DNA from 2 places in the Variovorax sp. FW305-3-2-15-B-LB1 genome. Region 2 is predicted to be linked to the other one. Evidence: predicted binding sites of a transcription regulator. Region 2 holds the regulator's gene; the other holds the start of a gene.
What was found. The regulator NrdR, encoded in region 2, represses ribonucleotide reductase genes. The targets are predictions, from matches to a motif close to CACNANATNTNGTG.

Region 1: AC3WQR_RS25230 (ribonucleoside-diphosphate reductase subunit alpha) is a predicted target of NrdR. The motif match lies at 13,522-13,535, and genes of this name have one in related genera.

What each region holds. Positions count from the first base shown of each region.
Region 1 is NZ_JBYSZY010000053.1:23,148-38,849, reverse strand. It holds gene AC3WQR_RS25285 (cupin domain-containing protein) at 1-226, opposite strand, end outside; gene mpl (UDP-N-acetylmuramate:L-alanyl-gamma-D-glutamyl-meso-diaminopimelate ligase) at 226-1,635, opposite strand; gene AC3WQR_RS25275 (hypothetical protein) at 1,737-2,333, shown strand; gene AC3WQR_RS25270 (TlpA family protein disulfide reductase) at 2,333-2,893, shown strand; gene accB (acetyl-CoA carboxylase biotin carboxyl carrier protein) at 2,995-3,456, shown strand; gene accC (acetyl-CoA carboxylase biotin carboxylase subunit) at 3,459-4,808, shown strand; gene prmA (50S ribosomal protein L11 methyltransferase) at 4,924-5,814, shown strand; gene AC3WQR_RS25250 (zinc-ribbon and DUF3426 domain-containing protein) at 5,897-7,285, shown strand; gene AC3WQR_RS25245 (carbohydrate kinase family protein) at 7,344-8,246, shown strand; gene AC3WQR_RS25240 (histone H1-like DNA-binding protein) at 8,364-8,924, opposite strand; gene AC3WQR_RS25235 (ribonucleotide-diphosphate reductase subunit beta) at 9,124-10,314, opposite strand; gene AC3WQR_RS25230 (ribonucleoside-diphosphate reductase subunit alpha) at 10,527-13,439, opposite strand; gene ampD (1,6-anhydro-N-acetylmuramyl-L-alanine amidase AmpD) at 13,789-14,406, opposite strand; gene AC3WQR_RS25220 (sigma-54-dependent transcriptional regulator) at 14,393-15,702, opposite strand, start outside.
Region 2 is NZ_JBYSZY010000081.1:573-16,274, forward strand. It holds gene AC3WQR_RS29645 (ExbD/TolR family protein) at 1-125, opposite strand, end outside; gene tolQ (protein TolQ) at 160-882, opposite strand; gene ybgC (tol-pal system-associated acyl-CoA thioesterase) at 879-1,337, opposite strand; gene AC3WQR_RS29660 (pyridoxal phosphate-dependent aminotransferase) at 1,334-2,521, opposite strand; gene nusB (transcription antitermination factor NusB) at 2,518-3,048, opposite strand; gene ribH (6,7-dimethyl-8-ribityllumazine synthase) at 3,045-3,506, opposite strand; gene ribBA (bifunctional 3,4-dihydroxy-2-butanone-4-phosphate synthase/GTP cyclohydrolase II) at 3,513-4,667, opposite strand; gene AC3WQR_RS29680 (riboflavin synthase) at 4,664-5,326, opposite strand; gene ribD (bifunctional diaminohydroxyphosphoribosylaminopyrimidine deaminase/5-amino-6-(5-phosphoribosylamino)uracil reductase RibD) at 5,413-6,543, opposite strand; gene nrdR (transcriptional regulator NrdR) at 6,572-7,015, opposite strand; gene glyA (serine hydroxymethyltransferase) at 7,049-8,293, opposite strand; ZMP/ZTP riboswitch at 8,332-8,458, opposite strand; gene AC3WQR_RS29700 (lytic transglycosylase domain-containing protein) at 8,508-9,368, opposite strand; gene AC3WQR_RS29705 (DUF748 domain-containing protein) at 10,082-13,903, shown strand; gene AC3WQR_RS29710 (hypothetical protein) at 13,914-14,096, shown strand; gene AC3WQR_RS29715 (DUF349 domain-containing protein) at 14,093-15,702, shown strand, end outside.

The DNA.
Region 1 (15,702 bases), on a different contig from region 2:
CGCCTTCCAGGTGCACCCAGACTTCGTCCGACAGCACCCGGTGCCAGCGCGAATGCTGGTGGGCTTCGAGCAGGAAATAGATGCTGGTCAGCGCGCTGCGCGGCGCGCGGCCGTCGGCGGGCGTCACGCTCGCGGCCGACCGGAATACCTCGGCATACCAGCCGCCCTCGGGGTGGGGCTGGAGCTTCAGGGTATCGATCAGCTCACGCGCGCGCATGCCGTTCATCATCCGTGGGCGGCGCGCAGGGCGTCCAGCAGTTTCTCGTGCACGCCGCCGAAGCCGCCGTTGCTCATGCAGACGATGTGATCGCCGGGCCGCGCCGCGGCCACGACCTGCTGCACCAGCGGCTCGATGGCGCCGGCGACCTGGGCGCGCGCGCCCATCGGCGCCAGCGCAGCGGCCGCGTCCCAGTCGAGACCGGCGGTGTGGCAGAACGACAGGTCGGCCGACTCCAGGCTCCACGGCAGCTGCGCGGCCATCACGCCCAGTTTCATCGTGTTGCTGCGCGGCTCGAAGGCTGCGAGGATGCGCTCACTTTGCTTGCCGGCGTCGTCGAGCTTCTTGCGCAGTCCGTCGAGCGTGGTGCGGATCGCGGTGGGATGGTGCGCGAAGTCGTCGTAGACGGTGATCGCGCCGCCCTGGCCCTCGACCGTGCCGCGCAGCTCCATGCGGCGGCGCACGTTGCGAAAGCGTCCGAGCGCGCGGGCCGCATCGGCCGGCGGCACGCCCACGTGGTCGGCCGCCGCGATGGCGGCCAGCGCGTTCATCTGGTTGTGCAGGCCCGAGAGTTCCCACTCGACCCGGCCGACCACCTCGCCGCGGTGCAGCACGTCGAAGGCGTCGTGCGTGCCGCGCGCCTGCCACTCCGTGGCCGGACCGCCATCGCCGAAGCGGGCGAGTTCGCTCCAGCAGCCCTGGGCCAGCACGCGCTGCAGGCTCTCTTCGGTGGCGTTCACCACCAGGCGCCCGGTGCCGGGCACGGTGCGCACGAGGTGATGGAACTGGCGCTCGATGGCGGCCAGATCGTCGAAGATGTCGGCGTGATCGAACTCCAGGTTGTTCAGCACCGCGGTGCGCGGCCGGTAGTGAACGAACTTGCTGCGCTTGTCGAAGAAGGCGGTGTCGTACTCGTCGGCCTCGATCACGAAGGCCGGGCCGTCGCCGAGGCGGGCCGAAACGCCGAAGTCCAGCGGCACGCCGCCGACCAGGAAGCCGGGTGCCTTGCCGCCCTGTTCGAGCACCCAGGCGAGCATCGAGGTGGTGGTCGTCTTGCCGTGCGTGCCGGCCACCGCCAGCACATGGCGGCCCTGCAGCACGTGCTCGGCCAGCCACTGCGGGCCGCTGGTGTAGGGCTTGCCGGCGTCGAGGATGGCTTCCATCAGCGGGAACTTGGGGCTGCCGTCGGGCAGCCGGGCCCGCGAGACCACGTTGCCGACCACGAACATGTCGGGGGCGAGGGCCAGCTGGTCGGCGCCGAAGCCTTCGATCAGGTCGATGCCGAGCGCGCGCAGCTGGTCGCTCATCGGGGGGTACACGCCGGCGTCGCAGCCCGTGACCCGGTGGCCTGCTTCGCGTGCGAGGGCGGCCACACCACCCATGAACGTGCCGCAGATACCCAGAATATGAATGTGCATCGGCCAATTCTAGGGAGGCGCTGCGGGTGCCCCGGCGGCTTCGCCCCGGGCGCCGTACTGATGTTCATGTGAGGGACGTCCGCAGCGGGCAAAATGCCCCGATGGACACGTCCAAGCGTGAAATCGCCGCCGTTGCCGCCCGACTCGTCGTCGAGGAGGGGCTTGAGTACGGCCCGGCCAAGCGTCGGGCGCTGCGCGAACTCGGCCTCCCGACGCGCACCGCGCTGCCCAACAACGACGAGGTCGAGGCCGAGGTGCGCGACTACATCGCGGTCTTCTGCGCCGACACCCAGCCCCAGGAACTGCACGCGCTGCGCCTGCTCGCGCTCGAGTGGATGGAGCGCATGGCCGTGTTCCGGCCGCATGTGGGCGGCGCCGTCTGGCACGGCACGGCCACACGTTTGTCAGACATTTATATTCAATTGTTCTGCGATGATTCCAAGTCGGCCGAAATCGCCCTGATCGATCACCACGTGGACTACGAGCCGCGCATGGTGACCGGCTTCCATGGCGAGCAGGTCGAAGCCCTCAGCGTCCACGCGCCGAGCCGGGCGCTGGGCGAGGAAATCGGGGTCCACCTGCTGGTGTACGACCTCGACGACCTGCGCGGCGCCCTCAAGCCCGACGCCCAGGGGCGCGCGCCGCGCGGCGACCTGAACGCGCTGCGCCGACGCATTGAACAAGAAAAGGACCAGTAATGACTTCAACGCCCACACGACGCGGCATGCTGTATGCCGGCGTGGCGGCAGTCGCTGCCGCGGCCGGCATTGCCGGCGCCTGGTGGCGGGAGCGCAATGACAGCGGCGTCGCGGCCACCGGCGGCGAAAAGCTCGATGCCGCCATGTTCTGGGACCAGCGCTTCGAGCGCCCCGAGGGCGGCGAGCTGGCCCTGTCGAGTCTGCGCGGCAAGCCCGTGCTGCTCAACTTCTGGGCCACCTGGTGCCCGCCCTGCGTCGAAGAAATGCCGATGATCGACGCCTTTTTCCGCGAACATAGCGTCAACGGCTGGCAAGTGGTGGGATTGGCCATCGACCAGCCCAGTGCGGTGCGCAAGTTCATGCAGCGCACGCCGGTCACCTACCCGACCGCATTGGCCGGTTTGCAAGGCATGGAACTGGTGAAGAATCTAGGCAACACCGGGGGCGGCCTGCCGTTCACCTTGGTGCTCCATGCCGACGGTTCGGTGCTGGCTCGTAAAATGGGCAAGCTTGAAACGACCGACCTGGACGCTTGGCGACGCCAACTTGTTCACGGTTAGAATTTAAATACACAAGCTGGCGTTAGACGCCAAACGCCGAAAATCGACGGTTTTCGGTCAAGTTCTTTCCTAAAGACCGGCAAAGCTGGCACTGGAGTCCCATGGATCTGCGCAAACTCAAGACACTGATCGATCTGGTGTCCGAATCGAATATTTCCGAACTGGAAATCACCGAGACCGAAGGCAAGGTCCGCATCGTCAAGGGTGGCGGTGCCGCCCCCGTGCAGTACGTGCAGACCCTGGCCGCCGCGCCCGCCGTGGCAGCGCCCGCCGTGGCCGGTGCCGCCGCTCCGGCTGCCGCGGCCCCCGCCGTCGAAGCCGCACCGAGCGGCCATGCCGTGAAGTCGCCGATGGTCGGCACCTTCTACCGTTCGTCCAGCCCGGGCGCTGCGGCTTTCGTCGAAGTCGGCAGCAAGGTGAACGAGGGCGACACGCTCTGCATCATCGAGGCGATGAAGATCCTCAACGAAATCGAGGCCGACAAGGCCGGCACGGTCACGCAGATCCTCGGCGAAAACGGCCAGGCGGTCGAATACGGCCAGCCGCTGTTCATCATCGAGTAAGCATGTTCAAGAAGATTCTGGTTGCAAACCGGGGGGAGATCGCCCTTCGGATCCAGCGCGCTTGCAGCGAAATGGGCATCAAGGCCGTGATGGTCTATTCCGAAGCCGATCGCGAAGCCAAGTACGTCAAGCTGGCGCAGGAAGCCGTGTGCATCGGCCCGGCGCCTTCGGGCCTGAGCTACCTCAACATGCCGGCCATCATCTCGGCCGCCGAGGTGACCGATGCCGAAGCCATCCACCCCGGCTATGGTTTCCTGAGCGAGAACGCCAATTTCGCCGAACGCGTGGAGCAAAGCGGCTTCCAGTTCATCGGCCCGACGCCCGACAACATCCGCACGATGGGTGACAAGGTCTCGGCCAAGCAGGCCATGATCAAGGCCGGCGTGCCCTGCGTGCCCGGCTCGGAAGGCGAACTGTCCGACGACGCCGCCACCAACAAGCGCATCGCCCGCGCGATCGGCTACCCGGTCATCATCAAGGCGGCAGGCGGCGGCGGTGGCCGCGGCATGCGCGTGGTGCACACCGAGGCGGCGCTGGTCAACGCGATCCAGATGACCAAGGCGGAAGCCGCCGCGGCCTTCAACAATCCGGCCGTGTACATGGAGAAGTTTCTCCAGAACCCGCGCCACATCGAAATCCAGATCCTCGCGGACAAGCACAAGAACGCCGTCTACCTGGGCGAGCGCGACTGCTCCATGCAGCGGCGTCACCAGAAGGTGATCGAGGAATCGCCGGCCCCCGGCATTCCGCGCAAGCTGATCGAGAAGATCGGCGAACGCTGCGCCACCGCCTGCAAGAAGATCGGCTACCGCGGCGCCGGCACCTTCGAGTTCCTGTACGAGAACGGCGAGTTCTACTTCATCGAGATGAACACGCGCGTGCAGGTGGAGCATCCGGTCACGGAGTTCACCACCGGCATCGACATCGTGAAGACGCAGATCATGGTCGCCGCCGGCGAGAAGCTGCCGTTCACGCAGCGCCAGATCGAGATGCGCGGCCACGCCATCGAGGTGCGCATCAACGCCGAAGACCCGTGGAAGTTCACGCCGTCGCCGGGCCGCATCACCATGTGGCACCCGCCGGGCGGCCCGGGCGTTCGCGTCGACTCGCACGTGTACACCAACTACTTCGTGCCCCCGAACTACGACTCGATGATCGGCAAGATCATCGTGTACGGCGACACCCGCGAACAGGCCATGGCGCGCATGCGCACGGCCCTGAACGAGACGGTGATCGAAGGCATCCAGACCAACATGCCGCTGCACCGCGAGCTGATGGTCGACGCCAAGTTCATGAGCGGCGGCACGAACATCCACTACCTGGAAGAGTGGCTCGCGGCGCATAAGCGTTGAACACCCCCAGGCTGTGCGCACTTCGTGTCGCGACGCCAACCCCCTTGCAGGGGGCAACACCAGAGGCCCGGCAAAGCCGGTTCCTCGGTGTTCCTGATGAAGAGGGACCTTTGTAATGTTTGAACTCCGCCTCATGGCGCCGGAAGACCGGGTCGAAATGCTCGGCGATGCGCTCGACGCACTCGATGCGTTGAGCGTGTCGGTCGAAGACGCCGATGCGCAGACCGATGCCGAGCAGGCCCTGTTCGGCGAGCCCGGCATGCCGCCGCCCAAGGAGGGCTGGCAGCGTTCGCGCGTGATCGCGCTGTTCCCCGACGAAGCGGCCGCCCACGAGGCGGCCTCGGTGCTCGCGCTGCAGGACTTCTTCGAAGGCTGCGCGGTGCTCGGCGTGGCGCCGGTGCCGGACCAGGACTGGGTGCGGCTCACGCAATCGCAGTTCGCGCCGGTCGAGATCACGCCCGAATTCTGGATCGTGCCCACCTGGCACGAGCCGCCCGCGCAGGCCAAGCAGGTGATCCGGCTCGACCCGGGCCTGGCCTTCGGCACGGGCACGCACCCGACCACGCGCATGTGCCTGCGCTGGATCGCGACGCAAGGCGAGGGCGCTTTTGCCGACCAGCGCGTGCTCGATTACGGCTGCGGTTCCGGCATCCTGGCCATCGGCGCGGCCAAGTTCGGTGCGCGCAACATCGACGCCGTCGACATCGACGAAGCCGCGGTCTCCTCGACCCGGCTCAACGCCGAGGCCAACGGCGTGCAGCTGAACGCCGGCCTGCCCGAAGCAGCGAAGGGCGAGTACCAGACGGTGCTCGCCAACATCCTCGCGACGCCGCTCAAGGTGCTGGCGCCGCTGCTGCGCAGCCATGTGGCCGCTGGCGGTTCGCTGGTGCTGGCCGGCATCCTCGAGCGCCAGGCCGACGAGCTCAAGGCGGCCTACGCGCCGTACGCCGCGCTCGAAGTCAGCGACACCGAGGACGGCTGGATCCTCATGACCGCGCGCTGCTGAAGCGCGCGGCCGGGCGCTCGCACCGCGGGCGCCCCGGGCGCCTGCCTGCACGGCGGGGGCCCAACCCTACAATCGCCCGGTCATGAGCCTCGTCACGCGTTGCCCCGCCTGCACCACCACCTTCAAGGTGGTGCGCGACCAGCTTCGCATCTCGGACGGCTGGGTGCGCTGCGGCCGCTGCAGCCATGTGTTCGATGCCACGCTCGACCTGCAGGAGGCGCCCGACGGTGCGGTGTCCGCACCCGCCGCGCCGGCGCCCGCACCCACGTCGGCAGCTTCGCCGATGTCTTCGATGGCCGCACTGGTGGCGTCTTTCGACGACGCACGCCTCGACCTGGCGGCCGCACGGCCGGCGGTCGAGGAGGCCGACTTTCTCGACGACGAGTCCGAGCCGCAGGCACCACCGCCTGCCCCGCAAGACGAAGCCGGACTGTCGACCGCTGCCACCAACGTCGCGCCGGCTGCGTCCCCGCTGCCTTTCGAGCTGACGCTGCCCGCACACGGCCTCGCCGCGGACGAGCCCTGGTCCGACCTCGACGCCACCGAACCCGCATGGCGTCCGCCCGCGAGTTCGCTGCCGCCGTTTCCGAACATCGACCTGAACCTCGGCGCACCGCCGCTCGCATCACCGCCGCCTGCGCCGCCCTTGCCCGACCTGCCGCGCAGCTCGGCGCTGCGCGGGCTGGTTGCAGCGACCGGCGAGAACGACGACGGCGCGGCCGCGGAGCGCGAGCAGGAAGAGAAGGACCACGACCAGCTCCTGATCCAGAAGGCGCTGCGCCGTGCGCGCGCCAAGTCGGCCAAGATCGCGAACGCCAAGGCCCGCGATGCGCAACACGAAGAGGCTGCCGCACCGCTGCCGGGTCCCGGCGTGCGGGCCGAAGGCGAGCCGGACTTCTCGCTCTCCGCGACCTTCGAGGCGCCTGAAGAGCATCCCTTCGCCGAAGAAGACGAGCCGACCGAAAAGGCTGTCGGCTTCTGGCAGCGCAAGGGCGTGCGTCGTCTGCTCGTGCTGCTGGCCGTGCTCGCGGCGTTGGCCCTCATCGTGCAGATCGTTCGCCACGAGCGCGACGGCATCGTGGCGCGCCAGCCGAACCTGCGGCCCGCGCTGTCGGCGCTGTGTCAGTACACCGGTTGCGAGCTCGCGGCGCTGCGCCAGATCGGCGACATCGTGATCGAGGGCGCGGCCTTCGCGCGCGAGAAGAGCGGCGGCAACGACTACCGTCTGAGCTTCACCTTGCGCAATGCGGCGACCGTGCCGCTCGCGATGCCGGCCATCGAGCTGTCGCTGCTCGACACGCAGGAACAAGCTGTCGTGCGGCGCGTGCTGACGCCCACCGACTACGGCGCGCCGGGCGTGCTGGCGGCGCGTGCCGACCGCGCGGCCTCGCTGCCACTGACCCTGTCGGCCAGCGAAGCGGCGGCACTGCCGCCGATCGCGGGCTACCGCGTCGAAGCTTTCTATCCCTGAGCGGAGCGCCGACACGCGCGCCGTTCGTTTCCTTTCTCATCCAACCTACGGTCCACCCATGGCAGCAGTGATTTGCGGTTCCCTCGCGTTCGACACCATCATGACTTTCGAAGGCCGGTTCGCCGACCAGATCCTGCCGGACCAGCTGCACATCCTGAATGTGTCGTTCCTGGTGCCGGGCCTGCGCCGTGACTTCGGCGGCTGCGCCGGCAACATCGCCTACAGCCTCAACGCCCTGGGCGGCACGGCGCTGCCGATGGCCACGCTGGGCAGCGATGGCGCCGACTACGCCGAGCGCATGCGCACGCTGGGCATCAGCACGGAGTTCGTGCGTCAGCTCGACGACACCTTCACCGCGCAGGCGATGATCATGAACGACACGGACAACAACCAGATCACGGCGTTCCATCCCGGCGCGATGCAGCAGGCGCACATCACGAAGGTGGTGCCGCGCGAGGACATCAAGCTCGGCATCATCGCGCCCGACGGCCGCGAGGCGATGCTGCAGCACGCCGAGCAGTTCGCCGCCGCCGGCATTCCCTTCGTGTTCGATCCGGGCCAGGGCCTGCCGATGTTCGACGGCGACGCGCTGCGCCACTTCATCGAGCTCGCGAGCTGGGTCGTCGTCAACGACTACGAAGGCAAGATGCTGTCGCAGCGCACCGGCTGGAGCCTGGCCGAGATCTCGCAGCGCGTGCGCGGCCTCGTGGTCACGCTGGCGGCCGAGGGCTGCGAGGTGTGGACCGGTGGCGAGCGCGAGCACGTGCCCGGCGTGACGCCCACGGCCGTGGTCGAGCCCACGGGCTGCGGCGATGCATGGCGCGGTGGCCTGCTGTACGGCCTGGAAAAGGAATGGCCGCTGGCGCGCTGCGCCGCGCTTGGCAACCGCATCGGTGCGCTCAAGATCGCGCAGCGCGGACCGCAGAACTACCAGATCGATCGCGCGACGCTCGACCTGTGATTCGCTGACGACCCGCCCACATCGCTTCGGCGATTCGGCGACAGCGGGCGCCCATGAAAAAAGCCCGGCACCTTGCGGTGCCGGGCTTCGTGCCTTTCAAGGCCGCTGAGAATTCACTCAGGGCTTGCTGGCCGTCGGAAACGGCCAGGCTGCCTGGGGATTCAGCGTCGTTTGCGCCGCAGGGGCAGGCGCTACGGCAGCCTTCGCAGGCGCGGCGGCCTTCTTGGCAGCAGGCTTCTTGGCAGCAGCGGCAGGCTTGGCAGCGGGCTTTTTCGCGGCTTTCTTGGCCGCGGCCTTCTTGGCAGGGGCCTTCTTGGCGGCAGCCTTCTTCGCAGGGGCCTTCTTGGCAGCAGCCTTCTTGGCAGGCGCCTTCTTCGCTACGGCCTTCTTGGCAGGCGCCTTCTTGGCGGCGGCCTTCTTTGCCGGAGCCTTCTTGGCAGCGGCCTTCTTCGCCGGTGCAGCCTTCTTCGCTACGACCTTCTTGGCTGCAACCTTCTTGGCCGCGACCTTCTTTGCCGGAGCCTTCTTCGCTACGACCTTCTTGGCGACAGCCTTCTTAGCCGGAGCCTTCTTGGCCGCGACCTTCTTGGCCGGAGCCTTCTTCGCGGCGACAGCCTTCTTAGCCGGAGCCTTCTTTGCAGCGGCCTTCTTGGCCGGCGCTTTCTTTGCAGTTGCCATTTCTATTTCTCCTTGATCAAGTTGAAAAAATCAACCTATTGAAGCACTCCACGCGCGTTGGGAGCGTGAAGCGATTCATGGCGTTGGAATCTGAGCCCCAGCACCATGAACACCTGAGCCCTCGTCCATGCCGCGCTCTTTGGCGCAGTCGGTGGCAAGGGCAATTCTTGAATTCATGAATTGTTGTGTATCGAAAAATTCAATCCCAGGAGAGCGCACCACCCGACTGGTACTCGATCACGCGGGTTTCGAAAAAGTTGCGCTCTTTCTTCAGGTCAATCATTTCGCTCATCCAGGGGAACGGGTTTTCCTCGTTCGGGAAGAGCGTTTCGAGGCCGATCTGCTGCGCGCGCCGGTTGGCGATGTAGCGCAGGTAGCCCTTGAACATGGAGGCGTTCATGCCGAGCACGCCACGCGGCATGGTGTCTTCGGCGTATTTGTATTCGAGCTCGACGGCCTTCATGAAGAGGTCCTTGATCTCGGCCTTGAACTCTGCGGTCCACAGGCCAGGATTCTCGAGCTTGAGCTGGTTGATCAGGTCGATGCCGAAATTGCAGTGCATCGACTCGTCGCGCAGGATGTACTGGTACTGCTCGGCAGCGCCGGTCATCTTGTTCTGGCGGCCCAGCGCGAGGATCTGCGTGAAGCCGACGTAGAAGAAGAGACCTTCCATCAGGCAGGCGAACACGATGAGCGACTTGAGCAGCGTCTGGTCGGTCTCGTGCGTGCCGGTCTTGAAGTTCGGGTCGCTGATGGCGTCGATGAACGGGATCAGGAACTGGTCCTTCTCGCGGATCGACGGCACTTCGTTGTAGGCGTTGAAGATCTCGCTCTCGTCCAGGCCGAGCGACTCGACGATGTACTGGTACGCGTGCGTGTGGATCGCTTCCTCGAAGGCCTGGCGCAGCAGGAACTGGCGGCACTCGGGAGCCGTGATGTGGCGGTAGGTGCCCAGCACGATGTTGTTGGCGGCCAGCGAGTCGGCGGTCACGAAGAAGCCGAGGTTGCGCTTGACGATGCGGCGCTCGTCTTCGGTCAGGCCGTTCGGGTCTTTCCACAGCGCGATGTCGCGCGTCATGTTCACTTCCTGCGGCATCCAGTGGTTGGCGCAGGTGGCGAGGTACTTTTCCCAGGCCCACTTGTACTTGAACGGCACCAACTGGTTGACGTCGGTCTGGCCGTTGATGATCCGCTTGTCGGAAGCCTTGACGCGCTGGCCTGCAGCGGCGGCCACCGGTGCGGTGGCAGTGGCGGGTTGTGCAAGCGACGAAGTCGGAGCGGCGACCGCGCGGCCAGCGGAAAGACCGCCGGTCGATGCGTGGTGCTGCTGCAATCCTTGTTGCATATCCTTTGGTAAGGAGGGCTTGACTTCTTCGTCCCAGGTCAACATAGAAAAATCCAATGCGCAATTATCGGAGCAACGATGTGAGTTGCAAAGTGCTCGTTCACATCGTGCGCCATTTATGGGGTTGTTATGTTGCTCGCATGCATCGCGCGACGTCAGTCAATGCCTTGATTGATTGAACGTCGCGCGCTTTTCACTTGTGCGAGCACCTCGCTGATCGATCGAAGCGTCTTGTGTGTTGACGCTTCACTTGCACATCACTGGCAGGCTTCGCAGGTCGGATCGTCGACACCGCAGAACGCGATGTCGGTGGCGGGCATCGCGCTCATCTGTGCCTTCGCTGCAGCAGCGGCGGCTTCGAGTGCGCTCATGCCCGAGGGTGCGTCGTTGCCCGACGACACCGCGTTGAGACGGCCCGATTGCACCGTCGACTTTTCAGCGTGCGTCGCGCTCTGCGTGCGCAGGTAGTACGTGGTCTTCAGGCCGCGCAGCCAGGCGAGCTTGTAGGTGTCGTCGAGCTTCTTGCCCGAGGCGCCGGCCATGTAGATGTTCAGCGACTGCGCCTGGTCGATCCACTTCTGGCGACGCGCGGCGGCTTCCACCAGCCACGTGGTTTCGACTTCGAACGCGGTGGCGTACAGCGCCTTCACGTCCTGCGGCACGCGGTCGATGGGACGCAGCGAACCGTCGAAGTGCTTCAGGTCCATGACCATCACGTCGTCCCACAGGCCCAGGCGCTTCAGGTCGCGCACCAGGTAGTGGTTGATGACGGTGAATTCGCCCGACAGGTTCGACTTGACCGACAGGTTGCCGAAGCAGGGTTCGATCGAGGCGTCCACGCCGATGATGTTCGAGATGGTCGCCGTGGGGGCGATGGCCACGCAGTTCGAATTGCGCATGCCGTCGGCCTTGATCTTGGCGCGCAGCGAATCCCAGTCGAGGGTGGCCGAGCGGTCCACTTCGACGTAGCCGCCGCGGGCCTTCTCGAGCAGGTCGAGCGAGTCGATCGGCAGGATGCCCTTGTCCCACAGCGAGCCCTTGTAGCTGGAGTACTTGCCGCGTTCCTTGGCCAGCTCGGTCGAGGCCCAGTAGGCGTGGTAGCAGATGGCTTCCATCGACTCGTCGGCGAACTGCACGGCTTCTTGCGAGGCGTAGGGAATGCGCAGTTCGTACAGCGCGTCCTGGAAGCCCATCAGGCCCAGGCCGACCGGACGGTGGCGCAGGTTCGAGTCGCGCGCCTTCTTCACGGCGTAGTAGTTGATGTCGATCACGTTGTCGAGCATGCGCATCGCGGTCGAGATGGTGCGCTTGAGCTTTTCCTGGTCGACCTTGCCGTCCTTCAGGTGCTGCAGCAGGTTCACGGAACCCAGGTTGCACACGGCGGTTTCGGTGTCGCTGGTGTTCAGCGTGATCTCGGTGCACAGGTTCGACGAGTGCACCACGCCGGCGTGCTGCTGCGGCGAGCGCACGTTGCAGGCGTCCTTGAACGTGATCCAGGGGTGGCCGGTCTCGAACAGCATCGTGAGCATCTTGCGCCACAGGTCCGAGGCCTGGAGGGTGCGCGCGGGCTTGATCTCGCCGCGGGCGGCCTTTTCTTCGTAGGCGACGTAGGCCTTCTCGAAGTCGGCGCCGAACAGGTCGTGCAGGTCAGGCACGTTGGAGGGCGAGAACAGCGTCCAGGTGCCCTTTTCCATCACGCGGCGCATGAACAGGTCGGGGATCCAGTTGGCGGTGTTCATGTCGTGCGTGCGGCGGCGGTCGTCGCCGGTGTTCTTGCGCAGCTCCAGGAACTCCTCGATGTCGAGGTGCCAGGTTTCCAGGTACGTGCAGACGGCGCCCTTGCGCTTGCCGCCCTGGTTCACGGCCACGGCCGTGTCGTTCACCACCTTCAGGAACGGCACCACGCCTTGCGATTCGCCGTTGGTGCCCTTGATGTGGCTGCCCAGTGCGCGCACGCGGGTCCAGTCGTTGCCCAGGCCGCCGGCGAACTTCGACAGCAGCGCGTTTTCCTTGATCGACTCGTAGATGCCGTCCAGGTCGTCGGGCACGGTGGTCAGGTAGCAGCTCGAGAGTTGCGAGCGCAGCGTGCCGGCGTTGAACAGGGTGGGCGTGCTCGACATGAAGTCGAACGAAGACAGCACTTCGTAGAACTCGATGGCGCGGGCTTCGCGGTCGATTTCGTTCAGCGACAGGCCCATGGCCACGCGCATGAAGAACGCCTGCGGCAGCTCGATGCGGGTCTTGCGCACGTGCAGGAAGTAGCGGTCGTACAGGGTCTGCAGGCCCAGGTAGTCGAACTGGTTGTCGCGCTCGGCCTTCAGGGCGGCGCCCAGGCGGGGCAGGTCGTACTGCAGCAGCTTCTCGTCGAGCAGCTCGTTCTCGACGCCCTTCTTGATGAACTGCGGGAAGTAGTCGGCGTAGGCGGTGGCGCGCTCGACCGGCATCACTTCGCGGCCGATGATTTCCTTGAAGATCGTGTGCAGCAGCAGGCGCGCGGTGGCGAAGGTGTAGTCGGGGTCCTTCTCGATCAGCGTGCGGGCGGCCAGGATGGAGGCCTTGTAGACCTCGTCCAGCGGCACGCCGTCGTACAGGTTGCGCATCGTCTCGGCGACGATGGGGGCGGCGGTGATGCTGTCGCCCAGGCCCTGGCAGGCCGATTCGATCAGGCCCTTGAGCTCGTTCAGGTCCAGCGCCACGCGCTCGCCGTTGTCGAGCACGTGCAGCGCCGGTGCGGCGGGCACGTCCTGCTCGCCTTGCTTCGAACGTTCCTGGGTGCGGCGTTCGCGGTACAGCACGTAGGCGCGCGCGATTTCATGGTGGCCGCCGCGCATCAGGCCGAGCTCGACCTGGTCCTGCACGTCTTCGATGTGGAAGGTGCCGCCGCCCGGACGCGAGCGGACCATGGCGCGGATCACGCCTTGCGTCAGCGTGTCGACGGTCTCGCGCACGCTGGCGGAAGCCGCGCCTTGGGTGCCGTGCACCGCCAGGAAGGCCTTCATCATGGCGATGGCGATCTTGTTCGGTTCGAAGGGAACGACGGCGCCGTTGCGGCGGATGATCTGGTAGTGCGCGAGGTTCTGACCGGTGGGCGAGCCCGCAGTGTCTTGTTGCTGCTGCGGCGTCGCGGGGACGGCGCGGGGGGTCGACGGGGTGTTCAGTGCAGTTTGCATTCGCTTCCTCTCGGTTGTGCAATTCTTGTTGGTTGGCAAGGCCTCGCGGGCCTTGCGTCGGCGTTGTTGCCGAACGGGAAGACACTATATCTAGGGTGTCTGTGCCCTACAAGCCACTACAGGTAGTGTTTTCCTATGGACGCAACCCTTACAGGAATTGCGCCGCATCCAGCGCATCGCCAGCGATGCCGCGTGAATACTGGCCCATGGTGGCGCAACCCGCACGGGGCGCGGCTTGCAAGGCGATTTGGGCCTGCAGGCCGCATGGTTGCTACGTCGCGTGCCTGCGCTTGCGAGATTGCTGCGCTGCGAGAGCGGCGCATCGCGGGCCACGGAGCGATTGAAAAAATTAGCGCGCGACCACCTGCTCGGGAAACATCTGTGGATTCCAGCCGAGCTGTTCGCGCAGCAGGCGCCAGTCGAAACCGGTGCCGGGGTCCTGCTTGCGACCGGGTGCGATGTGCTCGTGGCCGGCGATGTGGGCGATGGCGTAGTGCTGCGCGAGCGCGGCGCAGAGGCTGGCCAGCGTCTCGTACTGCGCCTCCTCGAAGCGTTCGCCCTCGAGGCCTTCGAGCTCGATGCCGACCGAGTCGTCGTTGCAGTTGCTGCGCCCGCGCCACGACGACACGCCGGCGTGCCAGGCGCGGTCCTCGCAGCTCACGAACTGCCAGAGCTCGCCGTTGCGGCGCACATAGAAATGCGACGACACCTCAAGCCCGCGGATCGACTGGAAGTACGGGTGCGCGTCCCAGTCGAGCCGGTTGGTGAAGAGCTGCTGCACCGCGTCGCCGCCGTATTCGCCCGGCGGCAGGCTGATGGAATGCAGCACGATCAGGTCGGTCTGCGCGCCGACGGGGCGCGGGCCGAAGTTGGGCGAGGGCAGGGCCTTGGCGAAGCGGTACCAGCCGGCGCGCCAGAGTCCGTCGTCGCCGGCCGGTGGGGTGACGGGGTCGTCAGTCGTCGGCATGCGCGGTGGTGCCGTCGTCGCCGTTGGGCGTGGAGATGCCCAGGCGCGCGATGCGGTAGCGGATCTGGCGCAGGCTCATGCCCAGCCGCGCGGCGGCGGCCGTGCGGTTGAAGCCGCTCTCGTGCAGCGCGCGCACGAGGATCTCGCGCTCCTGCTGGTCGAGCCAGGCTTGCAGATCGGAAGGCAGCGGCGGCGGCGCGGGCTTGGGTTCGGCCGCCGGCGCGGGGGCCGCAGCCACCGCAACGGCGGCTGGCGCTTCAGCGGATTCGCCGCGCGGCGCGGCCGGCATCGGCGTCATCGCGCCCATCAGGTCGATGTGCAGCTCGTCGCCGTCGTTCAGCGCCACCGCGCGGTGCAGCAGGTTCTCGAGCTCGCGCACGTTGCCGTCGAGCGGGTGCTGGGCCAGGCGCTGCAGCAGCGCGTCGGACAGGCGCGGCACGGGCAGGCCGCCGTCCTGGGCGATGCGCGCGAGCAGCGCGGTGCACAGCGCGGGCAGGTCTTCGCGGCGCTCGCGCAGCGCGGGCACGGCGATCTCGATCACGTTGAGGCGGTAGAACAGGTCCTGCCGGAAGCGGCCGGCCAGCACCTCGGCGTGCAGGTCCTTGTGGGTGGCGCTCACGATGCGCACGTCGACCGCGTCTTCCTGCGTCGAGCCGATGGCGCGCACGCTGCGCTCTTGAATGGCGCGCAGCAGCTTCGACTGCATGGCCAGCGGCAGGTCGCCGATTTCGTCGAGGAACAGCGTGCCGTCGCGCGCCGCCTGGAAGTAGCCGTCGCGGTCTTGCGAGGAGCCGGTGTACGAGCCCTTCTTGGCGCCGAAGAACTCGGCCTCGAGCAGGTTCTCGGGGATCGCGCCGCAGTTCACCGCGACGAAGGGGCCTTCGCTGCGCTGGCTGCAGCCGTGCACGGCGCGCGCGACCAGCTCCTTGCCGGTGCCCGATTCGCCGCGCACCAGCACCGGCGCCATGCCGCGCGCCACCTTGGCGATGCGCGACTTGACCAGGCGCATCGGGTCGGAGTCGCCGACCAGCCGGTCGAGCGCGGTGGCGCCGCTGCGCGTCACCGACAGCACATCGGGGCGTTCGCCGCCGTGACCCGCGGCCTGCGGCGCCGGCTTCTGCGGCACGACCACCGCGGCGCGGTTGGCCTGCACGGCCGACGCCACCACGGCGCGGAACTGCTTCAGGTCGACCGGCTTCGTGAGGTAGTCGAAGGCGCCGGCCTTCAGCGCCTCGACCGCGTTCTCGGCCGAGCCGTAGGCGGTCATGACCACGCAGCGCTCGCTGCGCTGGTCTT
Region 2 (15,702 bases):
GGCGTGATGAGCGGGGCCGTGACCATGAAGATGATCAGCAGCACCAGCATCACGTCGATGAACGGGACCATGTTGATCTCGTTGATCGTGCGGCGGCCGCGGCCCCGGGATGAAACGGCGGGCATGTCGTCGCGTCCTTTGTCTTGTGCGCGCCGCTGTTCAGCGGTTCGCGGCGGTGACCGAGGCGGCGGGCGTCACGGCGCCGGGGTTGGCCGAGAGGTTGCGCTGCAGGATGTTGGAGAACTCTTCGATGTAGGTCTCCAGGGCGATGGCGATCTTGTCGATCTCGCGCGCGAAGCGGTTGTAGCCGACCACCGCGGGAATGGCGGCGAACAGGCCGATGGCCGTGGCCACCAGCGCTTCGGCGATGCCGGGCGCCACGGTGGCCAGCGTCACCTGCGTGAGGGCGGCCAGGCCGGTGAAGGCATGCATGATCCCCCAGACCGTGCCGAAGAGGCCCACGTACGGCGACACCGAGCCGACGGTGGCCAGGAACGACAGGTTCTGCTCGGCCGCGTCGAGTTCGCGCTGGAAGCTCGCGCGCATCGCGCGGCGGGCGCCGTCGAGCAGCGTGGCCGCGTCGGTCACGTGGCGCTCGCGCAGCTTCTGGTATTCGCGCATGCCGGAGGCGAAGATGCGCTCCATGGGGCCGGCGAACTTGGCGTTCTGAGCCGCCGAGGCGAACAGCTCGTTCAGGCTGGTGCCGGACCAGAACTCGCGCTCGAAGTCGTCGTTGAGCACGCGGATGCGCTTGAGGGCGAAGTACTTGCGGATGATGGCGGCCCAGCTGGCGACCGACACGATCACCAGCAGCAGCACGACCAGTTGCACCACGAAGCTGGCGTGGAGCAGGAGATTGATGATGGAGAGATCTTGGTTCATGGCTTGAAAGGTTGAGTCATGGAGCCGCTGGAGTGCTCGAGGGTTCCCGAAACTTGGGCCGGAATGCGCGCAGGGCGCAAGGTGGCGGCGTCCACCCAGCCGATGCGGATCGTGCCTTCGCACAGCAAGACCGGTGCCGCGGCCCCGGTGCGTTCTTGCTCTGTTTTTGATAGCACGCGCTGACCGATTATCAACGACGCGGTGCCCAGTTGCCGCAGCTCGGCTGTAACCAGCAGTTCGTCGTCCAGCCGCGAGGGCCGATGGTATTTGAGCTGCGTTTCGCTCACCACGAACTGGCCGCCGGTGGCTTCCTTGAGCTTGCGCTGCTCGACGCCCAGGGAGCGCAGCCACTCGGTGCGACCGCGCTCCATGAACTTCAGGTAGTTGGCGTAGAACACGATGCCACCCGCATCGGTGTCTTCCCAGTAGACGCGGATCGGAAACTCGAAACTCATTGCGCGATCATGGCCCGCAGGCGCTCGACCGATTCCTGCAGGTGCGCCATCGAGCTGGCAGTGGAGAAGCGCACGAACTTCGCGGTCTCGGCGGTGCCGAAGTCGCGGCCCGGCGTCACGGCCAGGTGGGCGCGCTTCATGGTCTCGAAAGCGAAGTCCCAGCTGCCCGAGATGCCGAGCTTGTCGGCCACGCTCGTGCAGTCGGCCCAGGCGTAGAAGGCGCCGTCGGGCACCACGGGCACGTTCAGGCCCAGGGCGTTCAGTTGCGGAATGAACCAGTCGCGGCGCGCCTTGAACTCGGCGCGACGGCGTTCGTACTCGGCGATGCTCTCGGCCTCGAAGCAGGCCAGCGCGGCGTACTGCGACACCGTGCTCGCGCAGATGAAGAGGTTCTGCGCCAGGCGCTCGACCACCGGCACCAGCACTTCGGGCACCACCAGCCAGCCGAGGCGCCAGCCCGTCATGTTGAAGTACTTGCTGAAGCTGTTGATGCTGATGACGTTGTCGTCGATGGCCAGTGCCGTCTGCCCGAACGCATCGTCGTACGACAGGCCCAGGTAGATCTCGTCGATCAGCGTGATGCCGCCGCGCTGCGACACCACCTCGTGGATGCGGCGCAGCTCGTCGGGCGCGATCGAGGTGCCGGTCGGGTTCGAGGGCGAGGCCAGCAGCACGCCGCGGGTCTTGTCGGTCCAGGCGGCCTCGACCTTTGCGGCGGTGAGCTGAAAGCGCTCCTCGGCCGTGGTCGGCACCAGCACGGCCTTGCCGTCCGCAGCGCTCACGAAGTGGCGGTTGCAGGGGTAGCTCGGGTCGGGCATCAGGATCTCGTCGCCCGATTCGATCAGCGCGAGGCAGGCCAACTGCAGCGCGGCCGAGGCACCGGCCGTGACGACGATGCGGCGGGCCGGCACGTCGACGTTGAAGCGCTGCTTGTACCAGCCGCTGATGCGCTCGCGCAGGTGGTCCAGGCCGGTGGCCTGCGTGTACTGCGTGGCGCCGGCGCGCACGGCGCGGGCGGCAGCTTCCTGCACGAGGGGCGGGGCGGTGAAGTCGGGCTCGCCGATGTTCAGGAAGATCATCGGACGGTCGGTGTGGGCCACTTCGCGGGCCAGCACGCCGGCCGCCTTGGCGACCTCCATCACGTAAAACGGTTCGATGCGCTGCGCGCGCGTCGAGATCCTCATGGGCGCGCCTTGCCGGTGGCCCGGTCGGCTTCCACTTCGAGCGGACGCAGCTGCGGCGCCAGGCCGTTGAGCACGGCGTTCACGTATTTGTGGCCGTCAGTGCCGCCGAATTCCTTGGCGAGTTCGATGCACTCGTTGAGCACCACGCGCCAGGGCACGTCGGGGCAGTTCTGGAACTCGTACACGCCGATCCACATCACGGCGTGCTCGATGGGCGAGATTTCGGTGAACTTGCGGTCCAGCAGCGGCAGGATCAGCGCGTCGAGCTGTTCGGCGCCGTTGATCGAGCCGTGCAGCAGCGCGTCGTAGTGCGCCGCGTCGGCCTTGTGGAAACCCGCGAGGTCGCGCGTGAAGTGGTCGATGTCGGTCGGGTCGTTGCGGCCCACCAGGTGCTGGTAGAGCGCCTGCAGCGCGAACTCGCGTGCGCGGCTGCGGTTCGACTTGGCCGCGGCCTTGCGTGCGCCCGTGCTGGTGAGGCCGGTGCGCGACTGGCGGGGCTTGGCGGACTTGGAGGTGTCTTCGGTCATGAAAGGGTGGCCAGCAGTTGTGCCATCTCGACCGCCACCTGGGCTGCGTCGCGGCCCTTGTCGGTCTGGCGGGCGACGGCCTGTTCGAGGTTTTCGGTCGTGAGGATCGCGTTGGCGATGGGCAGGCGGTAGTCGAGCGCGACGCGGCTCACGCTCGCGCCCGATTCGTTGGCCACCAGTTCGAAGTGGTAGGTCTCGCCGCGGATGATGCAGCCCAGCGCCACGAGCGCGTGGTAGCCGCCGCGCTCGGCGAGCGCCTGCAGCGCCACGGGCACTTCGAGCGCGCCGGGCACCTGCACATGATGGATGTCGGACGCGGCCACGCCGAGCGCCTCGAGCTCCGACAGGCAGGCCGCGGCCAGTGCGTCGGTGATGTCGGCGTTGAAGCGCGCCTGCACGATGCCGATGCGCAGGCCTTTGCCGTTGAGCGTGATCTCGCCCTTGTTGGAACCTTGCATGGTCGTTCAGTCTTTCGTGAGGTAACCGGCGATCTCGAGGCCGAAGCCGGCGGCCATGCTCGGCATGCGACGCGGCGCGCCGAGCAGGTTCATCTTGTGCACGCCGCATTCGCGCAGGATCTGCGCGCCGATGCCGTAGTTGCGCAGGTCCATGCGACCGCGCTCGGGCGCTTGCGCGGGGCGCGCGGTGCCGTCGAACTGCGCGAGCAGCTCGGCCGCGGTTTCGCCGCAGTTCAGCAGCACGGCCACGCCCTTGCCTTCGTTCGCGATGTGCGAGAGGCTGGCGTCCAGGCTCCAGGAGTGCATCGGGCGGTTGACTTCGAGCGCGTCGAGCACCGACAGCGGCTCGTGCACGCGCACCGACACCGTCTCTTCGGGCGCCCACTGGCCGCGCACCAGTGCCAGGTGCACGCCGCGGCTGGGCTTGTCGACGAAGGCGTGGGCCGTGAAGCTGCCCCAGTTGGTCTGGATCTCGCGGCAGCCGACTTTTTCGACCAGCGATTCGACGCGGCTGCGGTGCTCGATGAGTGCGGCGATGGTGCCGATCTTGAGGCCGTGTTCGGCCGCGAAGATCTGCAGGTCGGGCAGGCGGGCCATCGTGCCGTCTTCGTTCATCACCTCGCAGATCACCGAGGCGGGCGAGCAGCCGGCCATGGCGGCCAGGTCGCAGCCGGCTTCGGTATGGCCGGCGCGCATGAGCACGCCGCCGTCCACCGCCTGCAGCGGGAAGATGTGGCCGGGCTGCACCAGGTCGGCGGCCACGGCGTTGCGCGCCACGGCGGCCTGCACGGTGCGGGCGCGGTCGGCGGCCGAGATGCCGGTGGTCACGCCTTCGGCTGCCTCGATGGAGACGGTGAAGGCGGTGGAATGCTTGGCGCCGTTGCGCTGGACCATCGGCGGCAGCTGCAGCCGCTCGCACATCTCGCGCGAGAGCGTGAGGCAGATCAGGCCGCGCGCGTGGCGGGCCATGAAGTTGATGGATTCGGCGGTGATGTGGTCGGCGGCGATGACGATGTCGCCTTCGTTCTCGCGATCTTCCTCGTCCACGAGGATGACCATGCGGCCGGCGGCCAGCTCGGCCACGATGTCTTCGACCGGGGAGATCGGTGCGGGTGCACGGTCGGCGCGCGGGGCGCCGATCGGCGTGACGGAGGCGTTCATTTCGAAGTGTCCTTGGGAGACGTAGGAGAGGGTGTGAGCATGCCGGCCTGAAGCATGCGCTCCACGTAGCGCGCCACGGTGTCGATTTCGAGGTTGACCTTCGAGCCGGCCTTCAGGCCGCCGAGGGAGGTGTTTTCCACGGTGTGCGGGATCAGGTTGATGCTGACCTCGGCACCCTCGGCGATGTCGCTCACGCTGTTGACCGTGAGGCTCACGCCGTTGATGGTGATCGAGCCCTTGTAGGCCAGGAAGCGCGCCAGCGCGGGCGGTGCGACCACGCGCAGCTCCCAGCTTTCGCCGACCGGCGCGAAGAAGCTCACGTGGCCGATGCCGTCCACGTGGCCCGAGACGATGTGGCCGCCGAGGCGGTCGCTCGCGCGCAGGGCCTTCTCGAGGTTGATGCGGCTGCCCTCGTCGGTCAGGCCGGCCGTCTTGTCGAGGGACTCCGCGGAAATGTCGATGGTGAATTGCCCGCGTTCAGGTGCGAGCGTGGTGACCGTCATGCAGGCGCCGTTGAGCGCGATGCTGTCGCCGAGCCCGACGTCGTCGAGGTAGCCGTCGGGCACCTCGATGCTGAGTCGCTTGCCGTAGGAGGAGGAGGTGCCGAGGTCGTGGATGGCGGCGATGCGCCCCACGCCGGTGATGATTCCGGTGAACATTTCCACATTTTCGCAGACATCGAGGGGTCTTCGGCCCGAAGGGCCGGTTTGCGGCTGCGAATGTGCCGCGCCGCGTCGGCGGCGGCTCAGAAGCGGTCGCGGCCGGCGACGCGCGCGACGATGCGCAGGTCGGGCCCCAGCATGTCGACCGACTTGAATTCGAGCGGCAGCGCACCCGCCAGCGAGGTGAGCGGGCCCTCGGCATGCAGGTGGCTGGCGATGTCGAGCCCGCTGCCGATCAGCTTGGGCGCCAGGTACACCAACAGTTCGTCCATGCAGCCTTCGCGCAGCAGCGAGCCGTTGAGCTTGTGGCCCGATTCGACGTGCAGTTCGTTGACGCCGCGCGCCGCGAGGTCTTTGAGCATCGCGGGCAGGTCGACCTTGCCGTGCAGGTTGGGCAGGCAGGTGATGGTGGCGCCGCGGGCTTCGAGCGCGGCTGCCTTTTCTTCGTTGTGCCGGCTGGCGGCGTAGATCCAGACGGCGCGGCCAGCTATGAAAATGTGAGCGTCGGGCGAGGTCTGGAGGTGGCTGTCGACCACCACGAGGTGGGGCTGGCGCGGCGTGTCGACCAGGCGCACGTCCAGGCGCGGGTTGTCTTCGAGCAGCGTGCCGACGCCGGTCAGCACGGCGCCGGTGCGGGCCCGCCAGGCGTGGCCGTCGGCGCGCGCGGCCTCGCCGGTGATCCACTGGCTCACGCCGTTGTGCAGGCCGGTGCGGCCGTCGATCGAGGCGGCGATCTTCATTCGAACCCAGGGCTGCTTGCGGATCATGCGGCTGAAGAAGCCGATGTTGAGTTCGCGGGATTCGTCGGCGCCCGGCCCGACTTCGACCTCGACGCCCGCCGCACGCAGGCGCTCGAAGCCTTGTCCCGCCACGAGCGGGTTCGGGTCGGCGAGCGAGGCCACGACGCGGCGCACGCCGGCGGCGATCAGTGCGTCGCAGCAGGGGCCGGTGCGGCCGTGGTGCGAGCAGGGTTCGAGCGTGACGTAGGCGGTGGCGCCCGCAGTCGAATGGCCTTGGGCCTGCGCGTCGCGCAGCGCCATCACTTCGGCATGCGGGCCGCCGGCCTGTTGCGTGTGGCCCTGGCCGATCACGTGGCCGCCGGCGTCGCACAGCACGCAGCCGACGCGCGGGTTCGGGTCGGTCAGGCGGATCGCGGAGGCGGCCAGCCGCAGGGCGGTGGCGATGTGGGAGGCGTCGTGTCGGGAAGAGGACATGCCGGGTTCGTTCACGCCTTCTCGGGAGTCAGATGTCGCGCAGCAGCTGGCGGAACTCGTCCACGTCCTCGAAGCTGCGGTAAACCGAGGCAAAGCGCACGTAGGCGACCTTGTCGAGTTTCTTGAGTTCGCGCATCACGAGTTCGCCGACCTTCGTCGAATCGATTTCGCGCAGGCCGCTGGCCAGGAGCTTCTGTTCGATGCGCAGCAGGGCGTTGTCGATCTGCTCGATGCTCACGGGGCGCTTGCGCAGCGCCAGCATCATCGAGGCGCGCACCTTGGTCGAGTCGAAGTCGGCGCGGCTGCCGTCCTTCTTGACCACGACGGGGAAGTTGACGTCGGGGCGCTCATACGTGGTGAAGCGCTTGTCGCAGGCGCTGCACTGGCGGCGCCTGCGGACGAAGTCGGCGTCTTCCGAAACGCGGGTCTCGACGACCTGCGTTTCGAGATGACCGCAAAAAGGGCATTTCATGCGGCCAGTGCTTCTCTTCTTCTGATTACGAAATCAACGGTAGACAGGGAAGCGGCTCGTCAAGGCGTGGACCTTGGCGCGCACCGCGTCGATGTTCGCCGCGTCGCGCGGGTTCTCGAGCACGTCGGCCACCAGGTTCGCCGTGATGCGGGCCTCTTCGTCCTTGAAGCCGCGCGTGGTCATGGCGGGGGTGCCGATGCGCACGCCGCTGGTGACCATCGGCTTTTCCGGGTCGTTGGGGATCGCGTTCTTGTTGATCGTCATGTGGGCGGCGCCCAGAACGGCTTCGGCTTCCTTGCCGGTGATGCCCTTGGAACGCAGGTCGACCAGCATGACGTGGCTTTCGGTGCGTCCGCTCACGATGCGCAGGCCGCGCGCGGTGAGGGTGTCGGCCACGATCTGGGCGTTCTTGACCACCTGTTGCTGGTAGGCCTTGAACTCGGGCGTCAGGGCTTCCTTGAACGCGACGGCCTTGGCGGCAATCACGTGCATCAGCGGGCCGCCTTGCAGGCCGGGGAAGATGGCGCTGTTGATCGCCTTCTCGTGCTGCGACTTCATCAGGATGATGCCGCCGCGCGGGCCGCGCAGGCTCTTGTGCGTGGTCGAGGTGACGATGTCGGCGTGCGGCACCGGGTTGGGGTACACGCCCGCGGCCACGAGGCCGGCGTAGTGGGCGATGTCGACCATGAAGATCGCGCCGACGTCCTTGGCGACCTTGGCGAAGCGCTCGAAGTCGATGTGCAGCGAGTAGGCCGAGGCGCCCGCGATGATCAGCTTGGGCATGTGCTCATGCGCCTTGCGTTCCATCGCGTCGTAGTCGATGGCTTCGTTGGCGTCCAGGCCGTAGCTCACCACGTTGAACCACTTGCCGCTCATATTGAGAGGCATGCCGTGGGTCAGGTGGCCGCCTTCGGCCAGGCTCATGCCCATGATGGTGTCGCCGGGCTTCAGGAAGGCGAGCATCACGGCTTCGTTGGCCGAGGCGCCGCAATGCGGCTGCACGTTGGCGGCATCGGCGCCGAAGATCTGCTTGACGCGGTCGATGGCCAGCTGCTCGGCCACGTCGACGTGCTCGCAGCCGCCGTAGTAGCGCTTGCCCGGGTAGCCTTCGGCGTATTTATTAGTGAGCTGCGAGCCCTGGGCGGCCATGACGGCCGGCGAGGCGTAGTTCTCGCTGGCGATCAGCTCGATGTGATGTTCCTGGCGCGCGTTTTCGGCTTGAATGGCGGCCCAGATTTCGGGATCGGTCTGTTCGACCAGGATATTGCGTTGGTACATGGCAGTCCTTTGAAGACGAGGTCCTTGTTCAACCAAACAAGGGCTGCCCAGGCGAACGGCTGAACGCCTGTTGTGGTCAGGCGGCACGCTTCCCAGTGGTATTCCACGTCAGCGCGTGGCACCTTTTTCAGGGTGCTGCGCCTATCGCCAGTCGCGTACAGGCCGAGTGTAGCGCAGGCCCGCACGCATCCGGGCGGGGAGGGCCGGCAAGGCCTCAGGAAACTGCGGAGAGCAGGGCGACCTTGGCCGGCTCGCTGCCGGTAGCGGGCTCTTCACCCGCGGGCTTGGCCGGTGCCACGACCGGAATCGGCTGTGCGCGCGCCGTGGTCGGCGGCGGCACGACCATCGTCGACGGCGCACGGCCGGCGGCGACCTGGCGCAGGCGCTCGTGTTCGGCCAGCACCTTGGCGGCATAGCCGCCGTCGTCGTCGAGGTTGGCGGCGCCCACGTAGTAGCGCAGGCCGCCTTCGAGCGAGCCGGCGCGGGCGATGCATTCCTGCAGCACCTTCACGCCGACGCGCATGTTGGTCACGGGGTCGAAGGCGGTGAGCGTGCCGCCCGCGCTTTCGTACTTGTCGCCGTGCACGCGGGTCATGACCTGCATCAGGCCCTGGGCGCCGACGTGGCTTTGCGCGAACGGGTTGAAGCTGGATTCGATGGCCATGATGGCCAGGATCAGCGTCGGGTCGAGCTTGGTGCGCTTGCCGATCTGGTAGGCCTCGGAGACCAGCACGCTCAGCGGCTCGGCCGCAACGCGGTACTTCTTGCTGAGCCAGTAGGCCACCGCCGCCTGCTGCTTGGGCAGCTCGTCGGGGCTCGCGGCCGTGGTGCGCTCGATGGCGGTCGGCTCCAGGTCGGTGGGTTCGGGCGCGGGCTTGCGCGACTGCAGCCAGCCCATCAGTTGTTCCTCGCCGGTCTTGCGCAGGTCGGGGCGCGCCACGAGGGCGAGGGCCGCGAACACGATGGCCAGGCCGACCAACGCAAACCCGTTGTGGGTGATTTCAAAAAAGCCGTCTGCCACATCGGACACGAAGGTCCGTAGCCCGCGGGCTGTGGCATCAAACGCCTTGCTCATCGCTTTTTTCCTTTCTGTGCGGCACCTGGCATGCAGCGCCTGAAAGGGCGGTGGATGAAGGCAGCGGCGCTTGGATTGGTATGTACGAATCAGGCTCCGCGCATGGAGGGGGTGTGGGGTAGGGAGCGCGGCGGCCTGATCACGCCGGTGGAATTCGGCAGCGGATTCAGGGAGGCCCTGCTGCGTCCGGCAGCAAGGGCAGGCGGGATTCTATCGTGGCTAAATACACGGTCAAGCATAAGGATTTGGTTTCATATGTTAATAAGTGCTTGAAGAATCCCCCCGTCCGAGGGGCTTCCAAGGGGAGCGGGCCTACGGGAAATCCCTTGGAAAAAGGGATTTGCAAAGGAAGGGTGAGACGCCTAATCTGGACGGGCCTGAGGTTTCAGGCGTTTTTCCGAAGTCAGGCAGTCCGAGGTGCAAGTCAAGGACTCGAACGATGGAGGACTCCACGGCGGCAATCTCTTGCTGCCAGCACGGCGGGAACCATTACTTCCGGTCGCGCGAATCGATGGCATGGGTTTTGAGCCCGCCATCAAGCCCGGTGACAAGACACTTCGTCGACTCACCGGGCTTTCTTGTTTGTGGGGCTCACACTTTCGGCCTACCGATCCTGTCGAGGGGCGCGCGGGCATCGCAATGCCTCGCCAAAAGGGAACGCATTCACGTTTCCGCAGACTTTGTTGGCATCTGTTTGCGGCACACTTCTGCGGATGGATGCTGCTTCGATCAAACAGAACAAATGGGTGCGGCGTGGGGTCGTCGCGTTGCTGGTGGTGTTGGCCCTGTGGGCCATCGCGTGGCTGGCGGTGCCGCCGATCGCCAAGAGCCAGCTCCAGATGATCGCGAGCGAAAAGCTGGGCCGGCAGGTCACCGTCGGCAAGATCGACTTCAAGCCCTGGACGCTCGAGCTCGCACTGAATGACCTGCGCATCGCCACCGCCGACGGCAAGCAGCCGCAGGTGGCCATCAAGCGCATCTATGCCGACGCCGAACTGCAATCGCTGTTCCGCCTGGCGCCCGTGATCGACGCGGTGACGGTCGAGGCGCCCGCGGTGCTGCTCACGCACCTGGCCGACGGCAAGTACGACATCGACGACATCCTGGCCAAGCTGGCCTCGGGCCCGCCGCCCGATCCGAAGGCCGAGCCCGCGCGCTTCGCGATCTACAACATCTCGATCAAGGACGGCGCGGTCGACTTCGACGACCAGACCGTCAAGCGCCGGCACGAGCTGCGCGGCTTCATGCTGAACGTGCCGTTCCTGAGCAACCTCGCCTCCAAGCGCGAGATCACGACCGAGCCCAAGCTGGCCTTTGCGCTCAACGGCAGCCAGTTCGACTCGGCCGCCTTCACGACCCCGTTCGCGCAAAGCCGCAAGACCGACGCCCACGTGCAGTTCAAGGGGCTCGACCTCGTGCCCTACCTGGGCTACATCCCCGGCGGCCTGCCGGTGAAGCTGCAGGCCGGCAGCCTGGATGCCGACCTGAAGATCGATTTCCAGCAGACCAGCACCATCGGACTGAAGATCACCGGCACGGTCGAGGCCCATGGCGCCAAGCTGGGCGACGCGCGCGGTCGCGACCTGCTGGGCTTCGACTCGCTCAAGCTGGCACTGGCCGACGTGCGACCGCTGGAGTCGGTGTTCCACCTGAGCGAGGTCGCGCTGACCAAGCCGCAGCTGGTGGTGGCGCGCGACGCCGCCGGCCAGCTCAACCTGATGGCCACCGACCCGGCGACCGGCGCGGCCGAAAAGGCGGCGCCGCTGCCCGCGCCCGCCGCCAGCGCCCCGGGCGGCAATCCGGCCGTCGAGAAGCCCAAGCTCAAGGTGCAGGTCGACAAGATCGCGCTCGACGGCGGCCGTGTCGGCTGGCGCGACGAAACCGTCAAGCCCGCCGCGGCCATCGACCTCACCGACCTCGGCATCAACCTCACGGCCGTCACCTGGCCCATGGAAAAGCCCGCGCAGTTCGACGGCAGCACCGCCGTCGCGGGCGCCACGCTGAAGTTCAAGGGCAATGCCACCGACAAGGTCGCCGACGTGCAGACCGAGGTCGAGGCGCTGCCGCTGTCGCTGGCCGCGCCGTACCTGGCGCAGAGCCTGGAGCCCACGCTCGACGGCAAGCTCAGCGGCCAGATCGATGTGTCCTGGGCCCAGCCCGACCTGAAGTTCAAGGCGCGCCGCCTGGCGGCCGACGGCCTGGCGCTGACCCAGGCCAAGACCGCGCTGGCCAGCGTCGGGCGCTTCGAACTGGTCGACGCCGAGGTCGACATGACCAAGCACACCTTGAACATCGCGTCGTTCACCGCGACCAACCCGAAGGTGAGCGTCGAGCGCGACAACGAGAAGCGCTGGATGTTCGAGCGCTGGCTCAAGACCCCGGCCGGCGGCGCCAAGGTGGCGGCGCCCAAGCCGGCCGACGCCGGCGCGGCGCGCCCGAATAGTGCCAACACCAAGCCCTGGGCGCTGACCCTGGGCACGCTGGCGGTCGACAACGGCAGCCTGTCCTATGCGGACAAGGCCGGCTCGGCGCCGGTGGCGATCGAGGTCACGGCCTTCAAGCTGCTGGCCCAGAAGATCGCACCCGACACCAACACCGTCTCGCCGCTGCAGGTATCGGGCCGCATCGGCGCGGGCCGCCGCGCGGACCCGGGACGCTTCGACTACAAGGGCAACATCGTGCTCAAGCCGCTGGCGGCCGAGGGGCGGCTCGAGGTGGCGTCCTTCCCGGCGCATGCCTTCAAGGCCTACTACGCCGACGCGCTCAATGTGGACATCCGCCGCGCCTTCGCGAACTACCGCGGGACGGTGCGCTACGCGAGCGCGCCGGCCGGCATGAGCCTGAAGCTGGCCGGCGACACCGCGCTGGACGACTTCCGCGCCAACAGCGTCTCGCTGACCCAGTCGCCTGGCTTCGACCGCAACAACAGCCAGCTGCTGAGCTGGAAGACCCTGAGCCTGCGCGGCCTGCAGGTCAGCCTCGCACCCAACGCGGCCCCGACCGTGGACGTGCGCGAAACCACGCTGACCGACTTCTTCGCCCGCGTGATCGTCGACCCCACCGGCCGCCTGAACCTGCTGAGCCTGACCAAGAAGGGCGAGGAAGCCTCGAAGGCCGCCGCGGCCGCCGCCACCGAAGCCAGCACCAAGAAGGGCCCGGGTGGCACGACCACCACGACCCGCGCGCCGGCCGCCTCGGCGCCACAGCGGGCTTCGGGCGGTGCGCCGGTGTCGGCCGAAGCCATGGTCGGCGGCGCGCCCGAGCCTGCGCCGGCTGCGTCCGCACCCGTCGTGGCTGCCGCGCCTGCGGCCGATAGCGGCCCGGCGCCCGTCATCAACTTCGGTCCGATGAGCCTGGTCAACGGCAAGATCGACTTCACCGACCTGTTCGTCAAGCCCAACTACTCGGCCGACCTGAGCGAGCTGACCGGCAAGCTCAGTTCCTTCTCGTCGAACCCGCCGAACGGGCAGGGCGGTCGACCGGCGCTGGCCGACCTCGAGCTGCGCGGCAAGGCGCAGCAGACCGCGGCGCTGGAAATCACCGGCAAGCTCAACCCGCTGGCCAAGCCGCTCGAACTTGACATCACCGCCAAGATGCGCGACCTCGACCTGGCGCCGCTGTCGCCGTATTCGGTGCGTTACGCGGGCCACGGCATCGAGCGCGGCAAGATGAGCATGGACGTCAATTACAAGATCGCGCCCGACGGCCAGCTCACCGCCACCAACAAGCTGGTGCTCAACCAGCTGAAGTTCGGCGACGAGGTGGCCGGCGCGCCCAACAGCCTGCCCGTGCGCCTGGCCGTGACCTTGCTGGCCGACCGCAACGGCGTGATCGATGTCGACCTGCCGCTGCGCGGCTCGCTCAACGATCCGCAGTTCAGCATCGGCCCGCTGATCTTCAAGGCCGTGGTCAACCTGATCGTCAAGGCCGTGACCGCGCCGTTCAGCCTGCTGACCGGCGGCCTGGGCGGTGGCGGCAGCGGCGACTCGAGCGCCATCACCTTCGAGCCTGGCAGTTCCACGCTCAGCAGCGGCGCGAAAGAAAGCCTGGACAAGGTCGTGAAGGCCCTGACCGAGCGGCCGACGCTGCAGATGACGGTGGTGGGTACCTCCAGCCTCGAGAAGGAGCGCGACGCCTACCAGCGCCAGCGCCTGCGCCAGCTGACCCAGGCCGAGAAGCGCCGTGTCGCGGTGCGCGGCGGCCAGACCGGCACCGAGGTGGCGCCGGTGACCGATGCCGAGTACCCGGAGCTGCTCACGGCCGTCTACAAGCGCTCCGACATCACCAAGCCGCGCAACATGGTCGGCCTGGCCAAGGACCTGCCGGTGAAGGAAATGGAAAACCTGCTGCTGGCCAGCGTGCCGGTCGACGAGGAATCGATGCGCCAGCTCGCCGTCGAGCGCGGCGCCGTGGTGCGCGACTACCTGCTGGCGCAGAAGCTGCCGAGCGAGCGCCTGTTCCTGGGGGCCGTGCGCACCACGGCCAGCGGCAGCGACTGGAAGCCCGGCGCCGAGCTGAGCCTGACCATGAAATAGCCGGCGGGGCTTGGCTTTTCGCCTCGCCTTGCCATATATCTTGCGGGCCCTTTTCAGCCCGCCGAACGGTGCGCGCCGCAGTTCCGACACGGAATTCGGCGGGCTGTTCGCCAACTGGGTGAAAATGTCGATGTGCGCCGGCCTTTGCCGGCGCCTTCGCTTTCTCTACCAAGACAACGATTTCGCGCAGTGACCTCTACTTCTTCCAAGCCACACGACCTCCAGGCCCTCGACACGCTCACCGGCGGCGCCTTCACCGCGCCGACCTCGGGCGAGCGCGCCGCGCGCATCCGCGACTGGCTCGCGGGCAACCCTTCGTCCGAGCAGATGCAAGAGGTCTTCAAGGAGTTGAGCGGCCGCGACAAGGGCGCCGCGCGCCTGCTGCGCGAAAAGCTCGACGAAATCAAACGCGCCAAGGGCCAGGAAGCCATCGCCGCCGAATGGGCGCAGAAGGCCGAAACGCTGCTGGCGCAGTCCAAGCTCAACATCGCCGACGCACTGGCCTGGCAGCGTGACGCCGCCAAGGCCGGCGCGCCGCTGTCGCGCGAACCGCTGGCCGGGCTGAAGGCCCAGCTGGCCGAGCGCGTCAAGGGCATCGAAGACCTGCAGCACCGTGCGCAGGTCCACCGCGAAGCCGCCGTCCTGCTGGCGCAGCGCTTCGAAGTGCTGTCCACCAAGGGCTGGAAGGACGCCCAGGCCGCCGAGGAATCGCTGCGCGCCGACGTGACCCACTGGCAGCAGCAAGCCGCCGACATCGTGGCCGATGCCAACTGGAACAGCCTCGACGCCAAGTTCGCACCCCAGCTCGAAGCCTCCAAGTCGCAGCTGCTCGTGGTGTCCGATTCGTTCCACGGCGCGCTGGCGCAGGCCGTTGCCGCCGCGGCCGATGCCGCCGCGCCGCTGCCGCCGGTGCCCGTCTGGGCCGACGAACTGCGCGCGGCACGCGGCGAAGTGGTTGCGCCCAAGCCCGCCGCGCCCGCCCGTCCCGCCGCACCCAAGGTCGACCCGGCCGTGCGCGCCGCGGCGCAAGACGCCGTGCAGGCCGCCCTCGCCAAGCTCGAACAGGAAACCGCCGAAGGCCACGGCAAGGCCAGTGCCGGCGCCGCCGCCGCGCTGCGCGCCGTGCTCAAGGAGCACGGCAAGCTGGTCGACGCGCCGCTCGAAGCCCGCGTGCACGCCGCGCTGGTTGCCGCCGGCGAACTCGAAGGCTGGCAGCGCTGGAGCGCCGACAAGGTGCGCGAAGACCTCGTCGCCAAGGCCGAAGGCCTGCTCAAGCGCCCCGAAGGCCAGGCCCTTGGTGGCCGCAAGATGCAGGAAACCCTGCGCGCCCTGCGCGACCAGTGGAAGCAGGCCGACCAGGGCGGCGTGCCGAACCACGCGCTGTGGAAGCGTTTCGACGAAGCCTGCAACGAAGCCCACAAGGTGGTCGAGGCCTGGCTCGAGAAGGTGCGCGCCGATGCCGCCGAGCACCGCGCCCTGCGCGTCGCACTCATCGAAGAGGTCAAGGCCTGGGCCGCCGCGCATGCCGGCGCCACCGACCTGAAGGCGCACAACCGCGCGCTGCACCAGTTCGCCGACCGCTGGCGCGATGCCGGCCACGTGGGCGAGAAGGTGTTCGCCGAGCTGCAACCGCTGTGGAATGAAGTGTTCGGTGCCGCCCGTGCCCCGTTCGAAACGGCGCAGAAGGCCAGTGTCGAGCGTCGCCAGGCCATGATCGCCGAAGCCACCGAGCTGGGCGCCCAGCCGATGCTGCGCATCGATGCCGTGAAGGCGCTGCAACAGCGCTGGCAGCACGAGGC